Linked DNA regions of Sphaerotilus microaerophilus. Each later gene encodes a partner of the first gene's protein in a complex. Links are inferred from orthologs where the notes say so. Each region holds a gene or a part of one and is shown in the gene's direction. Other genes may lie near its edges.

Region 1 (14,673 bases):
GGTGCAGGCGCCGACCGTGACCGCCACGGCCGCGCCGGTGCTGTCTTGCGCGCTGGCGGTGCAGGTGGCGCTGGTGGCTGCGGCCGAGCCGGCGTTGGTGCAGGTGATGCTGCCGCTGACGCTCGCGCCGGGGCCGGCCACGCTCGGAGCGATGGCCACCACCGTCGTCATGTTGGGGCCGGCGGTGACGTCGATCGTCGCCGTGGCCTGGTCACAGGCCGCCGGGCTCTGCGCCGGGTTGCTGCAGATCTGGTAGGTCAGCACGTAGCTGCCCACCGGCGTCGCGGCCGTGACGGCCATCGTGCCGGTGGTCGTGCTGAAGCTCAGACCGGCCACTGCCGGCAGGCTGATCTGGCTGAGCGTCACATTGCTGGTGCTGGCCAGCGCCGTGCCGACCTGGTCGTTGCCGAGCACGCTCACGCTGGTGGCCGTGCCCGCCGGGGTGCTGACCGCCGCGTCGTCGATCGCGTCGAGGGTCTCGACGCTGTCGGTCGCGCTGTTGTCTGCCGTGCTGCCTGAGGGCTCGTTGCTCGCGCTGGTCGTGGCCGTCACCGTGACGCTGGTGGGCGCCGCGTTGGTGCCGCTGTTGGCCGTGCCCGGCTGGGTGTAGCTGATCGGGCAGCTCAGCGTCGCGCTCGCCGGCAGGCTGGCCGCGCTGCCGCTGCTGGCCGTGCAGGCGCCGACCGTGACCGCCACGGCCGCGCCGGTGCTGTCCAGCGCGCTGGCCGTGCAGGTGGCGCTGGTGGCTGCGCCGCCGCCGCTGTTGGTGCAGGTGATGTTGCCGCTGACGCTCGCGCCCGGGCCGGCGATCGTCGGGGCGATGGCCACCACCGTCGTCATGTTGGGGCCGGCGGTGACGTTGATCGTCGCCGTGGCCTGGTCGCAGGCCGCCGGGGTCTGCGCCGGGTTGCTGCAGATCTGGTAGGTCAGCACGTAGCTGCCCACCGGGGTGGCTGCGCTGCTGCTGAGCACGCCGGTGGCGGTGTTGAAGCTCAGCCCGGTCACACTCGGCAGGCTGACCTGCGTGAGCGTGACGTTGCCGGTGTTGGCCAACGCCGTGCCGACCTGGTCGTTGCCGAGCACGCTCACACTGGTGGCGGTGCCCGCCGGGGTGCTGACCGCCGCGTCGTCGATCGCGTCGATCGTGTCCACGCTGTCGGTCGCGCTGTTGTCTGCCGTGCTGCCCGCCGGTTCGTTGGCGGCACTGGTGGTCGCGGTCACCGTGACGCTGGTGGGCACGGCGTTGGTGCCGCTGTTGGCCGTGCCGGGCTGGGTGTAGCTGATCGGGCAGGTCAGCGTCGCGCTCGCCGGCAGGCTGGCCGCGCTGCCGCTGCTGGCCGTGCAGGCGCCGACCGTGACCGCCACGGCCGCGCCAGCGCTGTCCAGCGCGCTGGCCGTGCAGGTGGCGCTGGTGGCTGCGCCGCCGCCGCTGTTGGTGCAGGTGATGTTGCCGCTGACGCTCGCGCCCGGGCCGGCGATCGTCGGGGCGATGGCCACCACCGTCGTCATGTTGGGGCCGGCGGTGACGTTGATCGTCGCCGTGGCCTGGTCGCAGGCCGCCGGGGTCTGCGCCGGGTTGCTGCAGATCTGGTAGGTCAGCACGTAGCTGCCCACCGGCGTCGCGGCCGTGACGGCCATCGTGCCGGTGGTCGTGCTGAAGCTCAGGCCGGCCACTGCCGGCAGGCTGATCTGGCTGAGCGTGACGTTGCTGGTACTGGCCAGCACGGTGCCGACCTGGTCGTTGCCGAGCACGCTCACGCTGGTGGCCGTGCCCGCCGGGGTGCTGACCGCCGTGTCGTCGATCGCGTCGATCGTGTCCACGCTGTCAGTCGCGCTGTTGTCCGCCGTGCTGCCCGCCGGTTCGTTGGCGGCACTGGTGGTCGCGGTCACCGTGACGCCGGTGGGCGCCGCGTTGGTGCCGCTGTTGGCCGTGCCCGGCTGGGTGTAGCTGATCGGGCAGCTCAGCGTCGCGCTCGCCGGCAGGCTGGCCGCGCTGCCGCTGCTGGCCGTGCAGGCGCCGACCGTGACCGCCACGGCCGCGCCAGCGCTGTCCAGCGCGCTGGCCGTGCAGGTGGCGCTGGTGGCTGCCGACGTTCCCCGGTTCGTGCAAACCAAGCTGCCGTTCACGGTCGAACCCGGACCGGCCACCGTCGGGGCGATCGTCACGGCCGCCGTCATGTTCGGTGCCACGAGGATGCCGCCCTGCATGCCGAACAGGCGGGGCAGGTACGCGGTCCCACCCGAACCGGCCGCAGGGATTTCTCCCCCGAACGCAAAGGTCATTGACGAGACCCCGGCGCTGTAATTGGCTTCTGCTGCCACGGATGCGGGGGCGGTCGCGAGCGAATAGGTCGGGTAATTGCCGACGGCCGAACAACCGATCAAGGCGTCCGCGGTGGTACACACCTTTGCTCTGAAAGCCACACCGCCGTCGTAGGCTGTCGCCGACTCGAGCTGGGACCCGGCAATCACCGTGACGGATGGCGGCATGTACTCGATGCGCTCCGTCACCCCACCGGTGATCGAACTCAGGTTGCCATCGGTGTCGATGCTGCGCAAGTACACCGGCACATCGATCGGATCCGCGGCCGTTCCCCCCACCGTCACAAAATCCAGCCGGAACACCACCTGGGATGCGTTGCTCGCGAGGTTGGGCAGCATCACCTGCCCCTCGAAGTAGCTGGCGCCGGTGGTGTAGCTGGGCGCCTGACTGACCGTCGCGCCGCCACGCAGGCTCACGACCGTGACCAGCAGGTCGCGGTTGCGGTTGCCCGTTGCAGCCAGATCGCCGGCGGCGATCACGTTGCTGTAGCGGGTCACGCTGCCGACCTGCGTGCAGTCCGCAGACTGGCAAGCCCACGACGACCACACGAAAGACGCGGCCTCGGCCGACGACCCGAAGGGCGCCACGGCCAACCAGCCCATCGCAGCCAGGACGAGACAGCGCGAGGCAAAACACAGAGTGTGCAACCGGCGTCCAGCCCAACGCACCCAAGATCCGAAGTCACCCATCGTCAGCCTTGTATCGCTTCGTCGGCGCCCCCACGGCCGTGGCGGCAAGGATGACGGCCGACCTGGCACGACAGCCCAGGCCCCTGCAGCCCGGTGCCGTGAAATCCACCGCAGCGCCATCCGCATCAAATAGTTTCAACTGGTCGCCAACCTGAGCCACCGCACAGCGGCCTGCTTCAGCCACCATGGATCGACGCCGCCCCCGACAGGTCTGGAGACCTGCCCGAGCCGCCTCACCGTGTCATCAGTCGCATGCCTCCGGTCGAGCCACACCAAAAGTGCGAAGTTCGATCTCAGGAATTGAACAAATCTTACAGTGCATCAGCAGATTACAACATGGCGCACACGTTTGTTGGCAATCACCAACCCGCCCGCTCAAGGGGGAATGGCGCCGCAATCTGTGCAGATTTCTCACCCCAGGGCATTCAGCCCCAGAGATCGAGCGGAGGGTCGGTGGCCACGGCGAACAGCAACTCGCGCCGGCCGACCCAGCCCAAGGGATGGCCCTGGGCGTCGACCACGGGCACCCCGGGCAGGCCGGTGTCGACCAGCACGGCGGCGATCCGGCGCAGCTCGGTGTCGGGCTGGGCGGCCGGAATCGGGCTGCGCAGCAACTGCCCTGCCGTGCGGCCGGACCGTTCCCGCCAGCTTTGCACACCGCGCTGCATCGCCGCCAGCAGGCGCGCATTGCCCAGATCGGCACCAGCGGCAACGCCAGCCAGATGCTCGCCCAGCAGCGTGGGCCAGGCGGGACCGAGCAGATCGTGCCGGGACACCAGGCCGACCAACGCCCCCTGCGCGTCGGTCACCAGCAGCTGGCGCACGGCACGCCGCTCCAGCTCACCCCAGATTTCCACCAGAGGGGCATCGATGCCCACGCAGATGGCAGGCCGGGCCATGATCTCGCCGGCCAGGCGCACACGCCGTGGCGGTACGGGCGTGTCGCCGCTCTCCCCGGCGTAGGCATGCAGCGCGGAGATTCGCTGCGCCGACGGTTGCAACGCCGCCTCGCCCGGCATCGGGGGGTCGATCGCTCGACTGCGCTCCACCGGGCGCACAGGCTCCAGCAGATCCTGACCCACCCAGGCCGACCTGCCGGCCAAACCGTACACGTGGAACATGGCCATGCGCTCCCGCGGTGATCCCGGCACCGAGCATAGCGCCGCACGACGAGGCCCCGAACGTGACAGGCCTGCAGCAAAGGGAGGACGCTTGATCAGGCAGGACTGAACACCAACCGGACAGCGAGGATACTTCCAGCACCCTGCCCGGCCGCCACGCGGCCCAGCGACCGAACCCCGCCGACCATGGCCCTGGATCCCACGCCCACCACCGCCCGCCCCGCCACCGCCGATACACCGCCAGAAGCCGCCGACCACCGCAGCGGCACCTCCGGTGTGCCGCCGCTTGTGCCAGCCCGGCCTCACCTGATGAGCTCGGCCGACGTGGCTGCCCACCTGCAGGTACACCCCAGCCGCGGCCTGCACGGGCAGGAAGTGGCCGATCGCAGGGCCCTGCACGGCCCGAACGAGCTGCCCGAGGCGCGCCCGGTGAGCTGGTGGCGCCGGCTGGCCGAGGCCTTCGGCGACTTCATGATCCTGGCCCTGCTCGCCGCTGCCGCGGTCGCCTGGGCGATGGGTGAGCGCACCGACGCGATCGTGATCCTGCTGATCGTGCTGCTGAATGCCGCGGTGGGCCTGTTCCAGCAATACCGGGCCGACCAGGCCCTGGCCGCCTTGCGCGGCCTGAGCACGCCCATGGCGCTGGTGCGCCGCGACGGCCAGGCCCAGCCCGTGGCCGCCCATGAACTGGTGCCTGGCGACGTGGTACTGATCGAAGCCGGCAACCTGGTGCCGGCCGACCTGCGCCTGCACGACACCGCCAGGCTGCGCGTCGATGAAGCGGCGCTGACCGGTGAATCCGTGCCAGTGGACAAGCACAGCGCGGCCCTGGCGGCACACCCCGATGGCGAGCACCCGGTGGGCGACCGGCTCAACCTGGCCTTCCGCGGCACGCTGGTCACGCAGGGCCGCGGCGAGGGGCTGGTGGTGGCAACCGGTGCGGCCACCCAGCTGGGCCAGGTGGCCGTCCTGCTGGACCGCACGGATCAGCGCAGCACGCCGCTGCAGCAGCGCCTGTCGGGCCTGGGCAAGCGGCTGTCACTGGTGGTGCTGGTGATCTGTGCGGTGGTATTTGCCTTTGGCCTGCTGCGCGGCGAGCCGCCGCTGCTGATGGCGCTGACAGCGATCTCACTGGCCGTGGCGGCGATCCCCGAAGCCCTGCCAGCGGTGGTGGCGGTGCTGCTCGCGCTGGGCGCGCGCCGCATGGCGCAGGCCAACGCGCTGGTCAAGCGCCTGCCGGCGGTCGAGACGATGGGTTCGGTCAGCACGATCTGCTCGGACAAGACCGGCACCCTGACGCAGAACCGCATGCGCGTGGCAAGCATCCACCTGCTGCCCGACGACCTCCCCACGCCCACGCGCACCGCCGAAGCGGCACTGTGGCGTGCGGTGATCCTGTGCAGCGACGCCCATCCTCGCCCCGATGCCAAAGACGTCGCCGAATCGGAGGGCTGGCTCGGCGATCCGACCGAGACGGCCCTGGTCGCCGCTGCGGCGGCCACCGGCCGTTACGACTTGGCGGCACTGCGCGAACGCCTGCCCCGCGCGCACGAATGGCCCTTCGATGCCGAGCGCAAGCGCATGAGCACGCTGCACCCGCGCCACCGCGACAGCGGCTGGCTGCTGGTGACCAAGGGGGCGCCCGAGGGCGTGCTGCCCCTGTGCAGCAGCTTTCCCTCGCTGCCAGGCGACGCCGCCCACGCCAACCAGCCTGAAGACCTGCTTTCGGAGCCTGGCGTCCAGCGCGGCGCCTGGATGGCGCTCGCACAGGGCCTCGCCAGCCAGGGCCTGCGTGTCCTGGCCTTCGCCCAGCGGCGTTGGCCGGCCGAGACCACGCTGGACACGCTGCGCCAGCTCGACTGCAACCAGGCCGAGGCGCAACTGGAGCTTCTCGGCCTGATCGGCCTGATCGACCCGCCCCGCCCCGAGGCGGCCCAGGCCGTGGCGCAGTGCCGTGCCGCGGGCATCACCCCGGTGATGATCACCGGCGACCACCCCGCCACGGCGCTGGCGATCGCCCGCCAGCTGGGCATCGTCGAGGACCGGACCGCCTCCCCCCATGACCGGGCGCTGGTGCTGACTGGCCCGGAGCTGGCCCGGCTGGACGACACCCAGCTCGCGGCGATGGCCCCGTCCTGCCGCGTCTACGCCCGCGTCGACCCGGCACAGAAGGTGCGCATCGTCGATGCGCTGCAGTCGAGCGGCGCCTATGTGGCGATGACCGGCGACGGCGTCAATGACGCGCCCGCGTTGCAGCGCGCCGACATCGGGGTGGCCATGGGCCGCAGCGGCACCGACGTGGCCCGCGAGGCCGCCGCGCTGGTGCTCCTGGACGACCGCTTCGCCACCATCGTCGCCGCGGTGCGCGAGGGCCGGCGCATCTTCGACAACATCCGCAAATTCGTGCGCTATGCGCTCACGGGCAACTCGGCCGAGATCTGGCTGCTCTTCCTGGCCCCGCTGCTGGGCATGCCGCTGCCGCTGCTGCCCATCCACATCCTCTGGGTGAACCTCGTGACGGACGGCCTGCCGGGCCTGGCCCTGGCGCAGGAGCCCGCCGAGCCGGGCGTCATGCAGCGCCCGCCCCGACCGCCGCAGGAGACGCTGTTCGCCCACGGCCTGTGGCAGCACGCGCTGTGGGTGGGCCTGCTGATGGGCGGCCTCAGCCTGGGCGTGCAGGCATGGGCGCTGGCGCAGCAGAACCCCGCTTGGCAGACGATGGTGTTCACCTCGATCACCCTGGGCCAGATGGGCCATGTGCTGGTGATCCGCTCCGAGACGGTGCCGCTGTGGCGTCTTGGCCTGCGCAGCAACCTTGCACTCACCGCTGCCGTGGCGCTCACGCTGCTGCTGCAACTGGCGGTGATCTACTTGCCGCCGCTGCAGGCGATCTTCCACACCCAGGCCTTGAGCCCGGCCGAATTGGGACTCTGCGTGCTGGGCGCCGCGGTCGTGATGGCGGCAGTGGAAATCGAGAAGGCCTGGCGGCGGCGGCCCGGGCGCTGAACGTTCAGCAGGCCAGGCGGCCGCCCGAAAACAAGAAGCCGCCGGCGACGACAAGGTCTCTGGCGGCTTCGAAGCAAGCACCCTCAGATCCCGGCCGACGGCCGGGCGAGGCGATTACTTGGCGGAGTACTGCTTGATCAACGCACGGGCTTCCTCGAACAGCCTCTTGCCGTCTTGGCCCTTGGCAGTGACCGTCTTGATCCACTCGTCGTCGATCTGCTCCGTCACCTTGACCCAGCGCTGGTACTCGGCCTGGTCGATGAAGGTGATCTTCTGGCCAGCGTCGCGGGCGATCTTCTGGTGCGGGCCGACGATCGCGTCGAACGCCGACTCACCCGCCCAGGCGGAGGTCGCCAGGCCGGAGTTGTCGTCGATCACCTTCTTCAGGTCCGCCGGCAGGCTGTCGTACTTGGCCTAGTTCATCGCGAAGGCAAAGATCGTGTTGGCCATGCGCGGCATGCCGGGGCTGGTGTCGAGCGCGAACTTGGCGATCTCCTGCAGCTTGATGGAAGGAGCACCTTCCCAGGGCACGCTGGCACCGTCGATCACGCCCTTGGAGAGCGACTCGGGCACCGCCGGCAGCGGCATCTGCACCGGCACCGCCCCCATCGCTGCGATCATCTGCGAGTTGATGCGCGTAGCGGCACGGATCTTCAGGCCCTTCAAGTCTTCCAGCTTGGTGACGTTCTTGTCACGAAAGTGCAGCAAGGTACCGTCGTGGACGTGGTTGAAGATCAACTTGACGCCCTTGAACTCGTCCAGCGCATTCTTCTGGATGTAGGTGTACAGCGCCTGGCTGCTGCCCTTCGAGGTCGTGGTCATGAACGGCAGCTCGAACACCTCGGACTTCGTGAACCGGCCCGCCGCGTAGGTGGGCACCGACCAGACGATGTCAGCCACGCCGTCACGGGCCTGGTCCATCAGCTGCGCCGGCGTACCGCCAAGCTGCATCGAAGGATAGATCTGGCACTTCAGGCGATCCTTGGACTCCTTCTGCACCTTGTCGCACCAGGGCTGGATGAGCTTGACCTGGGAGCTGGAGGTGCTGGGCAGGAAGTGGTGCACCTTGAGCACCACCTGCTGGGCCTGGGCGCCGAAGGCACTGGCGACCAGGGCGGCGGCCACGGCCAGCTTGGGAACGATCCTCGATGTCATGTCTGTCTCCTATCTCTGATTGCTAAGGTCGGGATTGAGGCCGAGATGCTGCCGCGCAATCCGTCAGCCGAAAGACCGGACGAGCACCAGCGAGACGCTCGGGAAGAGCACCAACGCCACGATGCGCACGAAGTCCGACAGCAGGAAGGGCACCACCCCCTTGAACGTGTCCGTCAGGGGCACGTCCTTCGCGAGGCGGTTGATGATGTAAACGTTCATCCCCACGGGAGGGTGGACAAGGCCGATCTCCACCACCATCAGCGCCAGGATACCGAACCAGACCGACTTGTCCGTCGGGTTCAAGCCCCAGAAGTCCAGGCCCATGATCATCGGGTAGAAGATCGGGATGGTCAGCAGGATCATCGCCAGCGAGTCCATCACGCAACCCAGGAAGATGTAGATCACCAGGATCGCGGTGAGCACCAGCAACGGCGGCAGGCCGCTGCCCTGCACCCAGGTGGCCAGCTCGGCCGGCATCTGCGACAGCGCCAGTGCGGTATTGAGCATGTCTGCACCCATCAGCACCAGGAAGATCATCGCCGTGGCCTGGGCCGTGCCCAGCGCGCTGTCCATCAAGCCCTTCAGGCGCATGCCGCCGGTGAGGAACGCCAGCACGCCGCAAGCGGCGGCGCCGATTGCCGCGGCCTCGGTGGGGTTGGCCCAACCACCGTAGATGCCCACGATCACTACCACGAAGACCAGCAGCACCGGCAGCACCTCGATCAGCGCCTTGATGCGCTGCGGCCAGGGCGTGCGATCACCGGCCGGGCCGATGTGCGGCTTCCAGGCCACCAGGATCTGAATGACGAGCATGTAGCCCACCATCGCGATGATCCCCGGCAGCACGGCGGCCATGAAGAGCTTGCCGATCGACTCCTGCGTCAGGATGGCATAGATCACCAGCGGCACCGACGGCGGGATCATGATGCCCAGCGTGCCACCTGCGGCCAAGGCCCCGGTGGCGAGGCTGCCGGCATAGCCATGACGCTTGAGCTCAGGCAGGGCCACCTGGCCCATCGTCGCGGCAGTAGCAAGAGATGAGCCGCAAATCGCCCCGAAGCCCGCGCAGGCGCCCACTGCCGCCATCGCAATGCCGCCGCGCCGGTGCCCCAGGAAGGCACTCACGAAACGGAACAGGCTGCGGCTCAGGCCGCCATGGGTGGCGAACTGCCCCATCAGCATGAACAGCGGCAGCACCGCCAGGTCGTAGTTCGACAGCCGGGCATAAGCGGCGTTCTTCAGCGTGTTCAGCAGGCCAGCACTCTCGCCGCCATTGAGAAAGATGTAGCCACCCGCCCCCGCCATGAACATCGCAATACCGATGGGCACGCGCACCACCAACAGGACCATGAGAGCCAGGAAGATGAAGCCCCCGACGGCAATACCGCTCATTTCACTGCCCCCTTGCCGACGTGCGTGATGAAGTGGAAACACATGTAGAATCCAGCCGCGGCCAACAGCGCAAAGCCCGGCACCATCAGCACCTGGGCCACCCACACCGGCCAACCCAGGATCGCCGAGGTTTCGCCGTATTCCTTGAGGTTCATCGCGCCGATCCAGGTGCGCCAAGTGATCAACACACCAAACAGCGCCACGAGCAGCGAGCCGAAGGCGTCCAGCCAGGCCACCGTGCGCGGGTTCCAGTTCTGTGTGAAGAAGTCCACCTTCACGTCATTTCGCGTGAGATGGCAGTAGGCGAAGAAGGCGGCCGCACCGACGGCCGAACCCATCTGCATCAGTTCCAGGTCACCGGGCACCGGCGTGGCAGCCAGCTTGCGACCGACGATGGACACGATCGACATATTCACCAGCGCCACAAAGATCAGCCCGCCGAGCACCGAGCCCAGCTTGCACAGCCACACCAGCGCTCGCCCCACGGGACCAAAGCCGGCAAAGGCATCACCGGGCGCATCCGGCATCGGTTCTTGCATCGTCATCTCCTCGTTGTCGCCCGGTGGCTTCTTTCCCGCAGTCCGGACAGGGTCTGTCCCACGCCAAGCGCAGGCGGCGCGATTGTGGCGATGCCGAGCAATGCCGTCCAGGCAAAGTCAAACCTACCTGATATGCCTCACCGGCATAGGATCATGGCCACTCCGCGGCTTTTCCCGGCACTGCTGCCACGTCTGTGCGGGACGGGCGCAGCTTCAGACAGAAACCGTCGAGGCCTCGCCATCCGGCTGCGCGGCACGGCGAAGTTCATCCACCGTGTAGCCCTCGCGCAGCAGTGCGGCGCGAAGCCAGTCGGGCTGCCCACCCTCGCCGTCCCACGTCAGTCCAGAGACGGGATGACGATAGCGGAGAACAGGCGCCGCCTTCGCAAGCGGCATCACGGTCGGCTTGCCTCGCAGCTCATGCAGACTGATCTGCCAGAAATCCATCAGCCGGCGGATCTTTCGGATCGCAACGAGCTTTTCTGGATCTTCGATCGAGACGAGGTCCTGGTTTTTCATCGACGACTGCAATGGGCTGACAACGGTCCCCAGAACGGGGACGAACAAGACAATTGGGCAACTGCAGATCAGCAGACTATAAAACCAGCGCCACACAACCTGTGCCCGGGGTTGTCATCAAGGGGGTTTGTCAGCCGACCGCCCAAGGTAGCCTACAATCGCCGTTGACGGGCCTCCCTGCATGGGGGCGCGGCCAACCGGGTCAGGTCGGGAACGAAGCAGCCCTAACCGTTAGCACTCAGTGCCAGGGTTCAGGCTCGTCACCTTCTCAAGCTCGAGCCAGGCGAATCAGCCTCCTGCTTCAGCGCTTTCTGCGTTGCCAGCTGTGATCGCTCGGCTGCACTTCGCAGGTCGACGGCCTTGACATCCAGCGTCCTGGCATAGCGAGCAGCGACGTGCTCCAAATCGCGCTCCATCGACAATCCCACGCGTTGCCAGGCATCGAGCGTCTCGCCGGCACAACTCGCCACCAGCCGCACCCAGTCGGGTGCATGCTGGGGCACCCGGACAGCTTGGTCACGCCCCAGAGGCGTTGCCAACAGCTCCAACCCCTGGTCTGCCCCCCACTGGCGTAGCACGGCACGCCCCAATGCGGGCAGTTCCACGCCGATCACCAGCCGGGCCGCCAGGGCCTCGTCAGGCTCGGACTCAGGCCGTTCGTCGCCCTCCTCGACCCGTGGTGCTGGCCGCATGAGTGCGGCGATCTGGGCCGCCTCGTCCGGGAAGTGGTACAGCACCAACAAGCGACCGAGCTGCTGCAGTTGCGCCGCCAGCGAGACCATGTCGAGCGGCAGTCCCGCAGGAGCCAGCAGCCGGGCCAGCAAGCTGACCTGACGCGCACGCAGCAGGGCAACCCGTAGAGGCGCCGCCTGGGTGGCGGGCAGCAATCCGGGCCAGGGCCTGAGCGCGCCGGCGGCACGCCGCACCCCCCGGAGGCCGATGAGCTGCACGGCACGCCCCACGCTGGTGACCGGGTCGGCATCCGGTGCCCGCTGCGCTGCGGTGTTGAGCTGCCGCAGCAGCTCCAGCGCCAGGGCCGGATCCTCCAGGATCAGCTCCACCACCGACTGGAGCGGCTCCGAATCCATCCCGACGACTTTGGACACCCGGGCCGCGAGACCTGGCAAGGCGGGCAGGTGACCCGCCGCCCGCGAGCGCGCCAACAGGATGGCAAGCACGTTCGCGCGGCCCTCGGCGGCGTTCTGGCGCCACTCGTCAACGGCGCGAAAGAGACTGCGCGCACTCAGGTAACGCCGCGACGCCTGCGTGGCAGTCGCCCGATCGACGATGGCGGCCAGCACCTCCGGTACCGGCTGGGGCAGCGTGGCCGGCAGGCGCACCGGCTCGCGTACCAGACGACCCAGCACGGACGGCAAATCGGCCTCTCCCAGCGGTGGTGTGCCGCTGAGCAACTGATGCATCAGCAGGCCGACGCCAAGCACGTCCCGTTCGCTGGCAACCCCGCCTTCAGTCAGCGGTGGCGGCGCCACCACTGCCAGGCCCCAGGGGATCACGCGGCCGGCGCGATCGATCAGCAGGCTGTGCAGGCCGACATCGCCGTGCGTGAGGCCCGCGTCGTGCGCCGCAGCCAGTCCGTCCAGGACATCACTGCACCAACTGGCGATATCCAGCGCCGTGTTGACCTCGGCACGCCCGTTCAACCACTCTCCCAATGTCTGGGCGCCCTGGCGAGGCTGACAGGCCACATAGAGCCAGCCGGCGTACTGCCCGATCTCGGAAGGTGCCTGCAGCCGCGGATGGTCGATGCGCGCGGCACGTCGCGCCGCATCGAGCGCCCGCTTGAGGCCCTCGGCGCCCGCAGAACTGGCTCGCCGCGGCAGCATCAGCAGCACATCCTGCATGCTGCGCGAATCCTCGGCCAGCCAGGCCATCGTGAGGGAACTGCGTCCGAGCAACCGCTTCAGCCCGAAGGGACCGAAGCGGCGCTGCGTGATCTGCGCGGGGAAACCGGGCTGGCTGGCCGATGAGGGCTGCAAAGCGTTCATGCAGGGCGGTCGACGGAGAAGGCCCTTCTGCGCACACGCAGGGCCGATCGTGCGCATTGGAACCGCGCCCCCGCAAGCAGGATCTGCCGAACAGCAGCGCGATCCCGCCCGATTCCGCGGGAACAACGTCGAGTCGTCAACGACGGACCCGGCAGCACCCGGTAACGCCCGTCCATCGGTGCTCCAGGCGGCTTCGTGCCAGAATCACGGCCATTGGCCGATGCTTCGGTCTGCCTTCAGCCACCCACGGAAGCTTTCATGAGCAGCGATCTCATCAAACACGTTTCGGATGCTTCGTTCGAATTGGACGTGATCAAGTCGGACAAGCCGGTTCTGGTCGATTACTGGGCCGAGTGGTGCGGCCCCTGCAAGATGATTGCGCCCCTCCTGGACGATGTAGCCAGCCAGTTCAGCGATCAGTTGCAGGTGGCAAAGATGAACGTGGACGAGAATCGTGCTGTGCCGGCCCAGTTCGGCATCCGCGGCATCCCGACGTTGATGATCTTCAAGAACGGCCAGCTGGCTGCCACGCGCGTCGGTGCACTGAGCAAGGTGCAGTTGACTGAATTCGTCTCCCAGAATCTATAATTGGTGCTCGCGAAGCCAGAATCTGTCTGGTTTCGCCTCCAGCCACTGTGCGCAGGAGCGTGAAACGGGTCGCAAGCATTGCAGCGCCCTCACCTCTCACGATCGCGCACAGCGTCGGCTCACCTTCCCCACCTTGCATTGCCACCCCGAGCTGATCGGCCTCCGCTCAGGTGCATCGCTCGGGTCCCCAGGTGACCGACCTTCCGGCATGCGTTGAGGGCCAGACGCAGCCTCGAATTCCAGGGTTCGCCCTTCCCATGCATCTTTCCGAACTGAAGGCACAGCACATCTCGGCACTCGTCAAGATGGCTGAAACGCTCGAGATCGAGAACGCCAGCCGCATGCGCAAGCAGGAGCTGATGTTCGCCATCATGAAGAAGCGCGCCCGGCAGGGTGAGCAGATCTTCGGCGACGGCGTGCTTGAGGTGTTGCCGGACGGCTTCGGCTTCCTGCGCGCACTGGACGCCAGCTTCCTGGCGAGCACGGACGACATCTACCTCTCGCCCAGCCAGATCAGGCGCTTCAACCTCCACACTGGCGACATGGTCGAGGGTGAGGTGCGCGTGCCCAAGGATGGCGAGCGCTACTTTGCCCTCGTCAAGGTGGACCGCGTCAACGACATGACGCCGGAGGAGAGCAAGAACAAGATCATGTTCGAGAACTTGACGCCGCTGTTCCCCAAGGAACAGTTCAAGCTCGAACGTGAGATCCGCAATGAAGAGAACATCACCAGCCGCATCATCGACCTGATCGCACCGATCGGCAAAGGCCAGCGCGCCCTGTTGGTCGCGCCGCCCAAGAGCGGCAAGACGGTGATGATGCAACATCTGGCGCACGCCATCGTGGCCAACCACCCGGACGTGCACCTGATCGTGCTGCTGGTGGACGAGCGCCCCGAGGAAGTGACCGAAATGGTCCGCACGGTGCGTGGCGAGGTCATCTCTTCGACCTTTGACGAGCCGGCCGCTCGCCACGTCCAGGTCGCCGAGATGGTGATCGAGCGCGCCAAGCGCCTGGTCGAACTGAAGAAGGATGTGGTGATCCTGCTGGACTCGATCACCCGCTTGGCACGTGCCTACAACAACGTGCTGCCGTCCTCCGGCAAGGTGCTCACCGGCGGTGTGGACGCCAACGCGCTACAGCGCCCCAAGCGCTTCTTCGGCGCGGCGCGCAACATCGAGGAAGGCGGCTCGCTGACCATCATCGGCACGGCGCTGATCGACACCGGCTCGAAGATGGACGAGGTCATTTACGAGGAGTTCAAGGGCACCGGCAACTGCGAAATCCACCTGGATCGTCGCATGGCCGAGAAGCGCGTCTACCCGTCGATCCTGC
Region 2 (14,575 bases), 980 kb from region 1 along the record:
TCGATGTGAGTCCACGCTCACGGCAGGCACTCACTGGTTCAGCACGTCGGCACCGGCCGGCGGGTTGAACTTGAAGCGGGCGGCCGGGATGGCCGCGCCCGGCTCGAAGCGGGCGAACTCCAGCCGCGAGGTCTGGCCGAAGGCATCGGTGATCTCGAAGGCGGCCAGCTCACGGCCGCGGAAGCCCACCCGCACGCTGCGGATGCTGCCCTCCTTGGCCTTGGGCAGTGCGCGCGCCCACTGCAGGCCTCCCGCGTCCGCCTCGTTGCTCAGTGTGAAGTCCCGATCCAGGTTGCCTCCGGCCAGCAGCGCGGCCGGCGTGGCGCCCAGCGCCTGGTCGTAGGGGCGCACCGTGACCTGGTTCAGGTCGACATCGAAGAGCCAGACCTTCTGGCCATCGGCCACGATCTGCTGCTCGTAGGGCTTGGCGTAGTCGAAGCGGAAGCGGTTGGGCCGCAGGAACTCGAAGCTGCCGGTGGAGGACTTCTTCTTCGCCCCATCGGGCGAGGTCACCGTCTGGGTGAAGGCGCCACGGCCGGACTGCACGTCCTTGACGAAGTTGCGCAGGGCATCGGCGGCATCGGCATGCGCCACGCCAGGGACGACGGCGGCCAGCGCGGCAGCCATCGGGAAAGCCAGCAACGAGCGGCGGGGATTCTTTAGGGTCATGGGAGGGGTGGTGAAAGCGAGCGGGCGCTCACTCGGCGTTTCTTGGAGGCACCAGGATGTCGCGGTTGCCATTGGTGGCCATGCCGGACACCAGCCCGGCCTTCTCCATCTGGTCGAGCAGGCGGGCCGCACGGTTGTAGCCGATGCGCAGGTGGCGCTGTACCAGCGAGATGGAGGCACGGCGCTGCTGCAGCACCACCGCCACCGCCTGGTCGTACATCGGGTCGGATTCCGGGTCGCCACCGCCGCCCTCGGCGTTGGTGTCGTTGCCCTCGCCGTCGAGCACGCCGCCCTCCAGGATGCCCTCGATGTAGTCCGGCTCGCCCTGCGTCTTCAGGTAGTCCACCACGCGGTGCACCTCCTCGTCGCTGACGAAGGCGCCGTGCACCCGCGTGGGCAGGCCGGTGCCGGGCGCCAGGTAGAGCATGTCGCCCTGGCCCAGCAGCGCCTCGGCGCCCATCTGGTCGAGGATGGTGCGGCTGTCGATCTTGCTGCTGACCTGGAAGGCGATGCGCGTGGGGATGTTCGCCTTGATCAGGCCGGTGATCACGTCCACGCTGGGGCGCTGGGTGGCCAGGATCAGGTGGATGCCCGAGGCACGCGCCTTCTGCGCCAGCCGGGCGATCAGCTCCTCGATCTTCTTGCCCACCACCATCATCAGGTCGGCCAATTCGTCGATCACCACCACGATGTGTGGCAGGCGGTCCAGCGGCTCCGGCTCCTCAGGTGTCAGGCTGAAGGGGTTGGGGATCAGCTCGCCGCGCTCCTTGGCCTCGGCCAGCTTCTTGTTGTAGCCGGCCAGGTTGCGCACGCCCAGCTTGCTCATCAGCTTGTAGCGGCGCTCCATCTCGGCCACGCACCAGGTCAGCGCGTTGCCGGCCTGCTTCATGTCGGTCACCACCGGCGCGAGCAGGTGCGGGATGCCCTCGTACATGCTCATTTCGAGCATCTTCGGGTCGATCAGGATCAGCCGCACATCGCGCGGCTCGGCCTTGTAGACCAGGCTGAGGATCATCGCGTTGATGCCCACCGACTTGCCCGACCCGGTGGTGCCGGCCACCAGCACGTGCGGCATCTTGGCCAGGTCGGCCACCATCGGCGTGCCGACGATGTCCTTGCCCAGGCCGATGGTCAGCAGCGAGGCGGCATCGTGGTAGACCTGCGAGCCCAGGATCTCGGCCAGGCGGATCATCTGCCGGCGCGCGTTGGGCAATTCGAGGGCCATGCAGTTCTTGCCGGGAATCGTCTCCACCACCCGGATCGACACCAGGCTGAGCGAGCGCGCCAGGTCCTTGGCCAGGCCGACCACCTGCGAACCCTTCACGCCCGTGGCCGGCTCGACCTCGTAGCGCGTGATCACCGGGCCCGGGTGGGCCGCCACCACGCGCACCTCGACACCGAAGTCCTTGAGCTTCTTCTCCACCAGCCGGCTGGTCATCTCCAGCGACTCCGGCGTGATCGTCTCGACCTTGCCGGGCGCAGCGTCCAGCAGATCGACCTGCGGCAACTTGCCGTTGTCCAGCTCGACAAACAGTGGCTGCTGGCGCTCCTTGGCCACCCGCGTGGAGGGCAGCACCGGTGAGATGGCCGCTGGCGGCGGCGTCTCGATCACCAGCGGCATCGGGTGCGTGGCCTCCTCGACGCGGCGCTCCACATCGAGCACCCGCTCGCGCTCGCGCAGGGCGCGCTCGCCGATGCGCTGGTCCTCGGCCCGCTCGCGGCTCTCGATGCGGCGCTCGCGCAGACCGTCGATCCACCCGCCGATGCCCTCGGCCAGCCCCAGCCAGGAGAACCGCAGCGCCCAGGCCATGCCGAGCAACAGCAGCACGATCCAGGACAGGCCGCTGCCGACGAAGCCGAGCCACTTCATCGACAAGGGGCCCAGCGTGGCACCGAGGATGCCGCCCGCATGGGCGCCCGCCCACAGCGCCTCGAAGCGGTACAGGCGGGTCCACTCCAGCGCGGTGCTGGCCATCAGCAGCAGGAGCAAGCCGACCCAGGGCATCCAACGCGGACGCCAGGCCACCGGGCCCTGGGCATGGCGGGGCAAGGCAGCGTCAGGGTCGCTGCGCAGCAGCTGAGCCACCGCGGCCAGCCAGGCCCGCGCTGCCACCACCAGGCACCACCACACCGAGCCGCCAAACAGCACATAGGACAGGTCCGACACCCAGGCGCCCAGCAGCCCGGCGCGGTTGCGCAGCGCCAAGCCATCCCCGGAGGTGGAGAAGGCCGCATCGCCGGCATCGTGGGTCCACATCGCGATCAACCACAGCAGCCAGAGCAGGCCGCCCAGCGCCAGCACGAGCTGCAGCCGCCAGCGCGTCAGCAGCCGCTGCAGGCCGGTGCCGGGCGCGGCCGTACCGGAGGCCGGATCAGGTGAAGACGGAGGCGCTGCTCCCCGCAGCGTGCCGAGCGAATAGGTCATGCCAGGATTGTGGACGAACGCACGATCCCGGCTTGGAGGCGGGCGGCCCGGGATCGTTCCCCGGGCTGCCGCGGCGGCATCTGACGGGCAATATCACCGCCGCGCCAGTGCCACCCCGATCACGGTGCCGGCAGGATCACACCGCTGCAGGGCCCGAAGCCGATGCGCGCCGCGCCTTCGCGCTCGCACCAGGCATGCAGCTCAACGGTGTCGCCGTCCTGCAGGAAGGTGCGGGTCTCGCCGTTGGGCAGCGTGATCGGCTGCTTGCCGCCGCTGGTCAGCTCCAGCAGCGAGCCGCCCTGCCCCGGCTGCGGGCCGGACTGAGTGCCGCTGCCCAGCAAGTCGCCGGGGTTGAGGTTGCAGCCGTTGACGGTGTGGTGCGCGAGCAGCTGCGCCAGCGTCCAGTAGGCGTCGCGGTAGTTGGACTGCATCAGCGCCACCGCCGGCTCGCCGGCTGCACGCATCTGCGCCGTCTGGATGCGCACCTGCAGCTGGATGTCCAGGGCACCGCCGGCGCGGTTCTCGGCCGAGTCGAGGTAGGGCAGCGGCTGCGGGTCGCCCTCGGGCCGGGTGAAGGGCACGCGGAACGGCTCCAGCGCCTCCATCGTGACGATCCAGGGCGACAGGACGCTGCCGAAGTTCTTCGACAGGAAGGGCCCCAGCGGCTGGTACTCCCAGGCCTGCAGGTCGCGCGCGGACCAGTCGTTGAGCAGACCGAGGCCGAAGAGGTGCTCGCCCGCCTGGCCGATCGCCACCGGCTCGCCCAGCGCGTTGGCGCGGCCGACGTAGGCGCCCAGCTCCAGCTCGTAGTCCAGCCGGCGGCAGGGGCCGAAGTCCGGCGCCGCACCCTCGGGCGTGCCCGGCAGCTTGAACTGGCCGTTGGGCCGGCGGATCGGCGTGCCGCTGACCACCAGCGAGGAGGCCCGGCCGTGGTAGCCGATGGGCACCCACTTGTAGTTGGGCAGCAGCGGGTTGTCCGGCCGGAACAGCTTGCCCACCGCGGTGGCGTGGTGGATGCCGGTGTAGAAGTCGGTGTAGTCGTGCACCGTGCAGGGCAGGCTGAACTCGACGTCGGCTTGCGCGATCAGGCAAGGCGCCAGGGCAGGCTGCTGCGCGCTGCCGGTCTTCAGCGCGGCCTGCAGGGCGCTGCGCAGCACGCGGCGCGCGGCGCTGCCCTGCGCCATCACGGCGTTCAGGTTCCCAGCGGCCAGCGGCGCCAGCAGCGCGGCGACCTCGGCCGACCAGCCACCGGCCTGGGCCGCGGCAGCCAGGTCCAGCACCTGGTCGCCGATGGCCACGCCGATGCGCCAGGGCTCGGCAGGGCCGGCTCGGCGGATGCGCCGGAAACATCCATAAGGCAGGTTCTGGATCGGGAAGTCGGTGCCCACCGCCTGGGCGGAGGCCACCCAGCTGGTCAGGGCCGGGTCGTGGGAAGGGTCGAGAAGCATTGGAGTCCTTGGCACATTGCGTCGTGTCACCAGATCCACGGGCCGGCTGGCAGGCCGGCCCGCTTCGCGAGGCACGGCGAGGCCCGCAGTGGGCCTCGCCGTGTCCACGCTCAGCCTTCGAGGGCTTGCCACATCTGCACGTCGCGCTCGGCGGTCCAGATGCGCGGGTCGGGGAACTGGGTGGCCTCGTCGTAGGCGCGGGTGACGTCAAACGGCATGCAGTGGTTGAAGATCACCCACTGGCCGTACTTGGGCTGCAGCTTGGCGAAGGTTTCCTCGTAGACCGCGCGCAGGGCCTTGCCCTCGGCGGCGCCGGCCTTGACGCTGGCGAAGAGGTCACTGACAAAAGCGCGCGTGCCGTCCAGACCAGCCTGCACCTCGGCGGCGTTCTTCAGCGCCGGGCCGCGCCCGGGCACCAGCTTCTCGGGCTGCAGCGCCGCGATGTTCTGCAGCGTTTGCGGCCAATCCTGGAAATAGGCGTCACCGGCGTACGGCGTGGCGTCGAACTCGACCAGGTCGCCGGAGAACAGCACGCGGTCCTGCGGCAGCCAGACCACCGTGTCGCCCTTGGTGTGGCCGCGGCCGAGTTGCAGGATCTGCACTTCCAGCTTGCCCAGCCACAGCGTCATCTTGCCGGTGAAGGTGATGGTGGGCCAGGTCAGGCCGGCGGGCACGCTCTCGACGTTGCGGAACAGGCGGGGGAAGCGGCCAATTTCGCTGGCCTTGTCCTGCTCGCCGCGCTCGACGATCAGGTCGTAGGTGTCCTGGCTGGCGATGATGTGCTCAGGCTGGTAGGCCGCGGCGCCCAGCACGCGCACCGCGTGGTAGTGGCTCAGGCAGACGTACTTGATCGGCTTGTCGGTGACCTCGCGGATGCGGCGGATCACGTCCTCGGCCATCACCGGGGTGGCCTGGGTGTCGATCACCATCACCGCGTCATCGCCGATGACGATGCCGGTGTTCGGGTCGCCCTCGGCGGTGTAGGCCCAGGCGTGGTCGGACAGCTTCTCGAAGCTGACCTTCTTCTCTTCCAGGTCGGCCGCAGAGGCAAAGGTCTTGGTGGGGGCGTTCATGGGGGTCTCCTCGGAGGGGTGAGGCCGAAGATCATCTAACTGATTCGACCATGCCTAAAACAGATCAGATGATAATCAACAAATTCAACGATGTCTAACAAACAATGGCATCTACACGAACCAGTCACCGATCCGACTCCGGCCTGGCCGACGACGAAGACATCGACAGCCGCCCCGACAATCGCCCCCAGCGGGGCATCCAGAGCATCGAGGTCGGCGGCCAACTGCTGCGTGCACTGGTCCAGGAAGGCCGGCCGATGGCGCTGAAGGACTTGGCGCGTGCGGCCGACATGGTGCCGGGCAAGGCCCACCCCTACCTGGTGAGCTTCGTGAAGCTCGGGCTGATCGAGCAGCAGGCCACGACGGGCCACTATGGACTCGGACCGCTCGCGCTGCAACTGGGGCTGATCAGCCTGCAGCAGTTCGATCCGCTGCGCCTGGCCAGCGAGCGCATGACGCGCCTCGCGGTGGAGCTCGGCCACACGGTGGCACTGGCGGTCTGGGGCAACCGCGGGCCGGCGGTGGTGCGCATCGAATACGCGCCCTCCCCTGTACACGTGGCGATGCGCCACGGCATGGTGATGAGCCTGCGCGGCACGGCCACGGGCAAGGTGTTTGCGGCCTACCTGCCGCGGCCGACCGTGCTGGCGGCGCTGGCCGCCGAGGCCGCCTGGGCCGCTGCGGCCGAGGGCTTCCGCCTGGGCACCGATCCGGCGCCCCTGCCAGGCACGCCGGGCCAACCGGCACCCGGTCTGGACGCGGCCTTCGAACAGGAGTTGCAGCGCGTGCGCGCCACCGGCCTGGGCGGCGTGGTGGATGAGGCGGTGGTGGGCGTCAGCGCCCTGGCGGCGCCGGTGTTCGACATGGCAGGGCGCATCGTCGTGGCCATCACGGCCATCGGCCACAGTGCCTGCTTCGATGCACAGGCCACCGGCCGGGTCGGCGTAGCGCTGAAGGCCTGCGCCGACGAACTGACCCGCCAGACCGACGGGCACGCTCCCGACTGACGCCGCCAAAGCGGCCGCCAATACCGGCAATACCGCCGAGGCCACGCAGGGGGCCACGGCGGCGGCGCGACCTCAGCGCGTGGCGAGGCGGTCGGTGAGCACGACCCAGCCGTTTTCCTGGGTCTCGATCAGACCGCGCTCCTCCAGGTCCTTCATGACCCGGCTGACCATCTCGCGCGAGGCACCGACGACCTTGGCCAGGTCCTGGCGGGACACCTTGCTGCGGATGATGCGCTGGCCCTCTTCCTCGACCGCCATGTCCAGCAGCGCACGGGCGACGCGGCCGTACACGTCCAGCAGCGCGAGCGACTCGATCTGCCGGTCCGCATTGCGCAGGCGCGCCACCAGGCCACGCAGGATCGCGTAGCTCAGGCTGGAGGCCTCAGGCAGGCAGGCGCCGAACTCGGGCCGGCCGAGCACCAGCACGTCGGTCTGCACCTCGGCGCGCACGGTGGCGGAGTGCGGCTCGCCATCGATCAGGCTCATCTCACCGAGGTAGTCACCCGCCTCCAGCACCGCCAGGATGACCTCGCGGCCCCGGGCGTCAGACGTGATCACACGCGCACGACCCGACAGCAGGATGAACAGCGCATCGGACTTGCGGCCCTGCTCGACGATGATCTCCCCACGCCGGTACCGCCGCTTGATGACGCCGTCGGCGATCGTCTGGGCCTGCTCGTTGGTGAGCATCGAGAACAGCGGCACGCGCCGGATCAAATCGAGATTCGAGAGCATCGCCATCGATGGGCACTCCTTTTTGGTCAACTTGTTCTGAAGTGGTGTCTCATGTCGACGCATGCCTCCGGACGGCAACCGTCCAGCGTCCCCCGGTAACCACTGGCAATGAAGCCCCCCTGCACACAGGGTAAGCTTCACACCGCATCCAATACGACATGCCGACGTGCCGTGCACTCTAACCGAAGCATCGCTGAAATGAACAGCGCGGCGCCCGGAAATGAAAGTTTGCGGCTTGCGGCCCACGCCATGACACAACCCCCCTCCTCTTCTGCGCGACACGCCCGGGTGCTGATCCTCGGTTCGGGCCCGGCCGGCTACACCGCCGCGATCTATGCAGCACGCGCCAACCTGCAGCCGCTGCTGATCACAGGCATGGCCCAGGGCGGCCAGCTGATGACCACCACCGAGGTGGACAACTGGCCCGCCGACGTGGCCGGCGTGATGGGTCCGGACCTGATGCAGCGCTTCCAGCAGCACGCCGAGCGCTTCAAGACCGAACTGGTGTTCGACCACATCAATACAGTCGATTTCAGCCGGCGTCCCTTCGAGCTGCGCGGCGACTCGGGCAGCTACACCTGCGACACGCTGATCCTCGCCACCGGCGCCAGCGCCAAGTACCTGGGCCTGCCTTCCGAGCAGGCCTTCATGGGCCGCGGCGTGAGCGGCTGCGCCACCTGTGACGGCTTTTTCTACCGGGGCGACGAGGTCTGCGTGGTCGGCGGCGGCAACACGGCCGTGGAAGAAGCGCTGTATCTCAGCAACATCGCCTCCAAGGTGCACCTGATCCACCGGCGCGACAAGTTCCGCGCCGAGGCGATCATGATCGACAAGCTGCACGAGAAGGTCGCCGCCGGCAAGATGGAGCTGCACCTGTTCCAGACCCTGGACGAGGTGCTGGGCGACCCCAGCGGCGTCACCGGCGTACGGCTGAAGAGCGCGGTTGACGGCAGCACGAAGGACCTGGTGGTGCGCGGCTGCTTCATCGCCATCGGCCACCACCCCAACACCGACATCTTCCAGGGCCAACTGGAGATGAAGGACGGCTACCTCATCACCCGCGGCGGCATGAACGGCTTCGCCACCATGACCAGCGTGCCCGGTGTCTTTGCAGCCGGCGACGTGCAGGACCATGTCTACCGCCAGGCCATCACCAGCGCCGGCACCGGCTGCATGGCCGCGCTGGACGCCCAGCGCTTCCTGGAACAGGGTGGCGCCTGACCGGCCAAACGGGCATCCAGCGGCCGCACTTGTGAGGCCGGCCGTGAGCTGGCTATAATCAGCGTTTTGCCGCAATTGGACCCGGGAGTGCCCTGCATTTCCGGAGGGGCCAACACCAAGCTGTTCGCGGGTGCTTGCTTCGTCAAGCATCTTCTGGGACGCGCAGCCGCCGGGTCATTCACCCGGTCCGGCGCCCTGGCTTGCTCTGTGGGTCGCATCGAAACAAGTCTGGAGAAGCGTCATGGCACGCGTCTGTCAAGTCACGGGCAAGCGCCCGATGGTGGGGAACAACGTCTCCCACGCCAACAACAAAACGAAGCGTCGCTTCCTGCCGAACCTGCAGTACCGTCGCTTCTGGCTGGAGACCGAGAACCGCTGGGTGCGCCTGCGCATCAGCAATGCGGCTCTGCGTCTGATCGACAAGGTGGGCATCGATCAGGTCGTCGCCGACCTGCGCGCCCGCGGCGAACTGTGATCCGGAGGTAACTCACCATGGCAGCCAAAGGCGGACGCGAAAAGATCAAGCTGGAATCCACTGCGGGGACCGGCCATTTCTACACCACGGCCAAGAACAAGAAGACGACGCCCGGAAAGCTCGAATTCATGAAGTTCGACCCCAAGGCCCGCAAGCACGTCCTGTACAAGGAAGTGAAGCTGAAGTGATCCAGCTTGGCAGGCCTCTGGTCTGCCAATGACTGCATCCGCGAACCCGCTCCGGCCCCGCCGCAGCGGGTTTTGTCGTTTCCTGCGGGCTCATACGCTGACCCCGCCACTGGCCCCGCAGCAGATCACCCTTAAGGGGGATCCACTTTGGCGGCACAGGCCCCACCATGCTCAGGAGCGCGGCGACTGCCGTGCCACAGAGGAGGGGACCGCCGATGCAGCACCTGCTGGCCACCATCATCGCCACGACGGCCTGTGCCTGCGGGCAGGCGGCGCTTGCCCAGTCGATCGAGCCTGTCAGGCAGCACATCACGCTTGGCCAGCCGCCGGTGCTGCACCTGCATGTGCGCGGCTTCGAAACCGATCCGTCCCGGTTCGGCCCCGACTGCATCCAGGTGCGGCTGATCCAGGGCGAGCACGAGATCCCGGCCGATGCCACCCAGGTGCGCACCACGCCACTGGCCGAGGACGGCAAGGTGCTGGTGCAGGTCCACAGCAGCGCCGAGGTCAGCGAGCCCGTCGTGCGGGCCCTCGTTCAACTCAGCTGCGGCGCCGACTACGCCCGCGAACTCACGCTCCTGGCCGACCCACCCGCCACAGGCACCGCACCTCGCCGACCCCCACCGCCGACGAGTGCGGCGAGAGCCGCGCGGATGCACCTTGCCATTGGAGCAACGCCACCCGCCGACGAACCCACGGAGCGGGCCGCCCGCGTCTCCGTGGCGCCCCTCCGAGGCTCGGCCCCTCCATCGACGCCCGGTACGGGCGGCGCCCGCCTGAGCCTGGAAGAGCCGGCGCTGGACCGGCTGGTGTCGGCCGTGCTGGCCGCACTGGACCAGCGTCAGCCACCGCCCCAGCGGCTCCTGGCCGCCCCACGTGACCAGGGCCTGCGCCCCATCGAGGCCGACTGGCTGCGCGAGATGCAGCAGATACAGGAAGAGCAGCGCCAGTCCCGGGCCCAGTTGGCTGCGCTGCAGCTGCGCCTGGAGCGGCAGGAAAGCGACACCCTCCAGCGCTGGGGCGCCATCGCGGCCACCGCCGGTGGCGTGCTCGCCGGGGCCCTGCTGCTGCGCGTCGCCCGCGAGCGCCTGCTGCCACGCCTGAGCGCCGCCAGCCACGCACGCCACAGCCTGGACCCACCTGCGGAGCCGACCGAGCAGGCCATGCCGATGCACCTTCCGGCGGTCGATTCCATCACCCCCTGGCGCGACGCCTTGCCCCCTGCGGCTGCCGCCCCACCGCTGCACTGGCCGGAGGCTGGCAGCACGTCGCAGACGCCGCCCCACGCACCCCCGTCCGGCGCGGCCGCACCAACCATGACCCCGACCGGCACAACGGCTGCACCGGCCCCCCCTGCCGGGCCGCCCCGGGCAGCGGCCGCACCGCCCCGCCAGTGGGTGGGCGCGGACTTTGGTGAGCCCAGCCTGGCCGGCAATGGCCACGCGCCCGCCGTCAGGCAGGTCGATCGCATGATCGCCGATGGCTACCACGGCGCCGCCGCCACGATCCTGGAGAACGCGCTGCAGACCCGGCCGGGCAAGAGCCCCTGGCTGCTGTTGCGCCTGCTGGACCTCTACCGAGCCATGAACCAGCCCTGGAACCACGAGCGCGTCAGCGCCCAGCTGGAGGCCCTGTACAACCTGCGGGTGCCGCCGATGGGAGACGCTGCGGCGGGTGGGCCGGACGCGGTCGATGAGGGCCAGTCGCTCGACGACCGACCGGACCTGCTCGAACGGCTTGCCCAGGTCTGGACGCAGCCCTCGATCGCGCTGGATTGGCTGCGCGCGCGTCTGCTGCGCGAGAGCGGCCTGCCAACGGTGGACCTGGCCACCTTCCGCGATCTGCTCCTGCTCTACGACCTGGCCCGACTGCGGGATGAGCCGCAGCCCGAACCGGTGCAGCCCACCTGACGATCACGCACAGCGCGCCGGGTGAGCGCAGGCAGGTGAGGGCTGGCGGGGGCAGACGGGAGATGCGGTTCAGGCCCGCACCGCCCGCAGCGTGCGGGCAAACTCCTGCAGCCCCGCGATGCCGCTGTCCTCGGCCCGGCGGCACCAGGCCTGCAGGTCGACGACCAGTTGCTCGGCCGACACGTTGGTGCGCGTCCACAGGGCGCGCAGCTCCTCGCGCATGGTCACGAGCTTGGTGAGCGCAGCGCTCTGCCCACACGCGCTGTCCACCTGGGCACGCAGGGCCGCAGGGATCTTCTCGACGTCGCGGTGCAGCCAGCGCAGCGCCAGGCGCATGTCGGCCCAGCGCTGGGTGTTCTGCGCCCCCTGCGCCTTCAGGCGGGCCAGTTCGTCGGCGCAGACCTGCTGGAGCTGGCGCGCGTAGCTGGCCATCACCTCGTAGCGGTGCGCGATCACCGCCTCCAGCGTCTGGCTGTCGGCCACCGGCTTCGGAGCACCCAGCCTGAGCTGCGGCGGCGTCTTGCGCACCCGTGCCATGCCGAGCAGCTCCATCGCCCGGATGTAGGCCCAGCCGATGTCGAACTCATGCGGCTTGACCGACAGCTTGGCCGAGGTCGGGTAGGTGTGGTGGTTGTTGTGCAGCTCCTCGCCGCCGATGATCAACCCCCAGGGCGAGATGTTGGTCGAGGCGTCCGCCGCCTCGAAGTTGCGATAGCCCCAGTAATGCCCGATGCCATTGATGATGCCGGCCGCGGTGATCGGGATCCACAGCATCTGCACGGCCCAGACCGTCAGGCCAACCGCGCCGAACAGCAGCACGTTCAAGATCAGCATCAGCGCCACGCCCTGCCAGACGAAACGGCTGTAGACGTTGCGCTCCACCCAGTCGTCCGGCGTGTTGTGGCCGTACTTGGTCAGCGTTTCCTGGTTCTTCGCCTCGCTGCGGTAGAGCTCGCTGCCGGTGAGCAGCACGGTCCGCAGGCCGCGCGTGACGGGGCTGTGCGGGTCGTCCGGCGTCTCGCACTTGGCGTGGTGCTTGCGGTGGATAGCCACCCACTCCTTGGTCACCATGCCCGTGGTCAGCCAGAGCCAGAGGCGGAAGAAGTGGGAGGGCAACGGCCCCAGCTCCAGTGCCCGGTGCGCTTGCGAGCGGTGCAGGAAGATCGTCACCGCGGCGATGGTGATGTGCGTCACCGCCAGCGTGTAGAGCAGGACCTCCCACCAACTGGCGGCGAGCAGGCCATCGGCGAGCCAGGCAACGAGGGCGGACCCAAACAGGGAGACTTCGGACATCAGGGCACCTTCGTACGTCGCGGGACCTGGCGCATTCAGGCCACCCGGCCGGCACGCAGCCAGCAGTCGGAGATTCTACGGATCACGGCGGGGCCCCTGCCCGGGTCAGGGCATGGCCGGCCCGCCCCGCGCGGGGCGCGGGTGCGCGTGGACCCTGCGCTCAGCGCCGCCGCCAGGCTGCGGCGAAGAAGCCGTCCGTGCCGTGCACCTGCGGCCACAGGCGCAGGTAGGACGCGACGCTGGCCGGGGCCTCCACGGCGGCGTTCGCGTCCGTCTCAGCCCCTTCAGCCCCTTCAGCCCCTTCAGCGGGTTCAATGGATTCAACGGGACCAGCAGTCTCGGCGGTTTCAACCGCACGGTCCACCTCGACCGCAGCCGTTGCTGCCGCGCCCGCCGGCACGGTCAGCGCCCGCGCGTCGGCCACGCCCTGGCGCTGCAGGATCTCGGCGACGTCCAGCGGCTCGAAGTCGGGGTGGGCGGCGCTGAAGGCCTCGGCGATTGCCTCGTTCTCCGCGCGCAGCAGGCTGCAGGTGGCGTAGACCAGCCGGCCGCCGGGCTTGAGCAGGCGCGCGGCGCTGTTCAGGATCGACTGCTGCTTGGCCACCAGCTCCAGCACCGCCTCGGGCGTCTGGCGCCACTTCAGGTCGGGGTTGCGGCGCAGCGTGCCCAGGCCGGAACAGGGGGCGTCCACCAGCACGCGGTCCACCTTGCCCGACAGGCGCTTGATGCGCTCGTCGCGCTCATGCGCGATGCCGGCCGGGTAGACGTTGGACAGGCCGCTGCGCGCCAGCCGGGGCTTGAGCGCCGCGAGGCGGTGCGCTGACACGTCGAAGGCATAGAGCCGGCCGGTGTTGCGCATCATCGCGCCCAGCGCCAGGGTCTTGCCGCCGGCACCGGCGCAGAAGTCCACCACCATTTCGCCGCGCCGGGCCTCGGTGAGCAGGGCGAGCAGCTGGCTGCCTTCGTCCTGCACCTCGACCTCACCGCGGTTGAAGACCTCGGTGCGGTTGAGCGTGGGCTTGCCGACGGCGCGCAGGCCGATGGGCGACCAGGGCGTCGGCACGGTGTCGATGCCCTCGGCGGCCAGCGCCGCCTGCGCCGCATCGCGCTTGGTGAGCTGGGTGTTGACGCGCAGGTCCAGCCCGGCGCTCTGTTGCATCGCCCCGACCAGCGGCCAGAACTGCTCGCCCACCTCAGCCTGCAGCGCCTCGGCCAGCCAGGCGGGCAGGTTGTGGCGCAGGCTGTCGCGCTGCACCTGGGCGAGCTTGCCGAAGTTGATCTTCTGCGTGTGCGCCAGCCACTCCTGCTCGGCCGGCGTGGTGGCCGCGCGCAGGAAGGCCTCGCTGCCCTGCCAGGCCAGGATGGCCAGGCGCCGCTCGATCGAGCCGCTGCCGCTCTTGGCCAGGTACTGGTACTTCAGGCGCTCGCGCAGCACGGCGTAGGCCGTCTCGGCCAGCGCATGGCGCTCACGCACGCCCAGCGAGCGGTTGGCACGGAAGAAGGCCGACACCACCGTGTCGGCCGGCTGGGCGAAGCGCAGCACCGTGTTGAGGAGCTCGTCGCACAGTTCGAACAGGGCCTTGGGCGTCATGCCGCACCTCCGGAAGTCAAGAGCCACTGGGGCTCGCCGCCACGATGGCGGACCAGGTTGCCGGCCAGCTCCAGCTCGCCATGCACGAACCAGCGCACGGCGCGGGGATAGATCACATGCTCGGTGGCCAGCACGCGCTCGGCCAGGCTGTGCTCGCTGTCGTCGGTTCGCACCGGCACCGCCGACTGGATGACGATGGGGCCGTGGTCCAGCTCGGGGGTGACGAAGTGCACCGTCGCGCCGGCCAGCTTGCAGCCGGTCTCGATGGCCCGGCGGTGCGTGTGCAGCCCGCCGAAGGCCGGCAGCAGCGAGGGGTGGATGTTCAGCAGCCGGCCGGCGTAGTGCCCGACGAAGCCGGGCGTGAGGATGCGCATGAAGCCGGCCAGCAGCAGCAGGTCGGGCGCATGGCGGTCGATCTGCTCGATCAGCGCGGCCTCGAAGGCCTGCCGATCGGGGAAGGCGCGGTGGTCCACCGCGGCGGTGGCCAGCCCCTGCGAGGCGGCCCAGGCCAGGCCGGCAGCCCCGGGGACATTGGCGATG

What was found.
Region 2: the proteins of trxA (region 1) and trxB are in contact, whole or in part, in a crystal structure (PDB 1F6M), measured with the Escherichia coli proteins. The link is inferred for Sphaerotilus microaerophilus from one-to-one orthologs.

The regions. Positions count from the first base shown.
Region 1 is NZ_AP025730.1:4,265,966-4,280,638, forward strand. What follows is about bases 11,725-14,673. They hold trxA (thioredoxin TrxA), read left to right. Parts: upstream 11,725-13,008; coding sequence 13,009-13,338; downstream 13,339-14,673. Other genes in these bases: NGK70_RS18230 (serine/threonine protein kinase), read right to left, coding at 11,725-12,750; rho (transcription termination factor Rho), read left to right, coding at 13,596-14,673. Also shown: NGK70_RS18185 (hypothetical protein), read right to left, coding at 1-2,820; NGK70_RS18190 (CBS domain-containing protein), read right to left, coding at 3,438-4,133; NGK70_RS18195 (cation-translocating P-type ATPase), read left to right, coding at 4,320-7,139; NGK70_RS18200 (type 2 periplasmic-binding domain-containing protein), read right to left, coding at 7,254-7,517; NGK70_RS18205 (TRAP transporter substrate-binding protein), read right to left, coding at 7,554-8,294; NGK70_RS18210 (TRAP transporter large permease), read right to left, coding at 8,358-9,686; NGK70_RS18215 (TRAP transporter small permease), read right to left, coding at 9,683-10,225; NGK70_RS18220 (H-NS family nucleoid-associated regulatory protein), read right to left, coding at 10,439-10,744; more of NGK70_RS18230, read right to left, coding at 11,005-11,724. UniProt on the Escherichia coli protein: Participates in various redox reactions through the reversible oxidation of its active center dithiol to a disulfide and catalyzes dithiol-disulfide exchange reactions.
Region 2 is NZ_AP025730.1:5,248,190-5,262,764, forward strand. What follows is about bases 6,742-9,592. They hold trxB (thioredoxin-disulfide reductase), read left to right. Parts: upstream 6,742-7,606; coding sequence 7,607-8,578; downstream 8,579-9,592. Other genes in these bases: NGK70_RS22565 (Crp/Fnr family transcriptional regulator), read right to left, coding at 6,742-7,363; rpmB (50S ribosomal protein L28), read left to right, coding at 8,820-9,053; rpmG (50S ribosomal protein L33), read left to right, coding at 9,071-9,241; NGK70_RS22585 (hypothetical protein), read left to right, coding at 9,457-9,592. In the rest of the region: outer membrane lipoprotein periplasmic chaperone LolA, read right to left, coding at 31-669; NGK70_RS22545 (DNA translocase FtsK), read right to left, coding at 698-3,094; fahA (fumarylacetoacetase), read right to left, coding at 3,214-4,542; NGK70_RS22555 (MBL fold metallo-hydrolase), read right to left, coding at 4,653-5,615; NGK70_RS22560 (IclR family transcriptional regulator), read left to right, coding at 5,720-6,622; more of NGK70_RS22565, read right to left, coding at 6,695-6,741; more of NGK70_RS22585, read left to right, coding at 9,593-11,151; NGK70_RS22590 (DesA family fatty acid desaturase), read right to left, coding at 11,221-12,444; NGK70_RS22595 (RsmB/NOP family class I SAM-dependent RNA methyltransferase), read right to left, coding at 12,605-14,035; purN (phosphoribosylglycinamide formyltransferase), read right to left, coding at 14,032-14,575.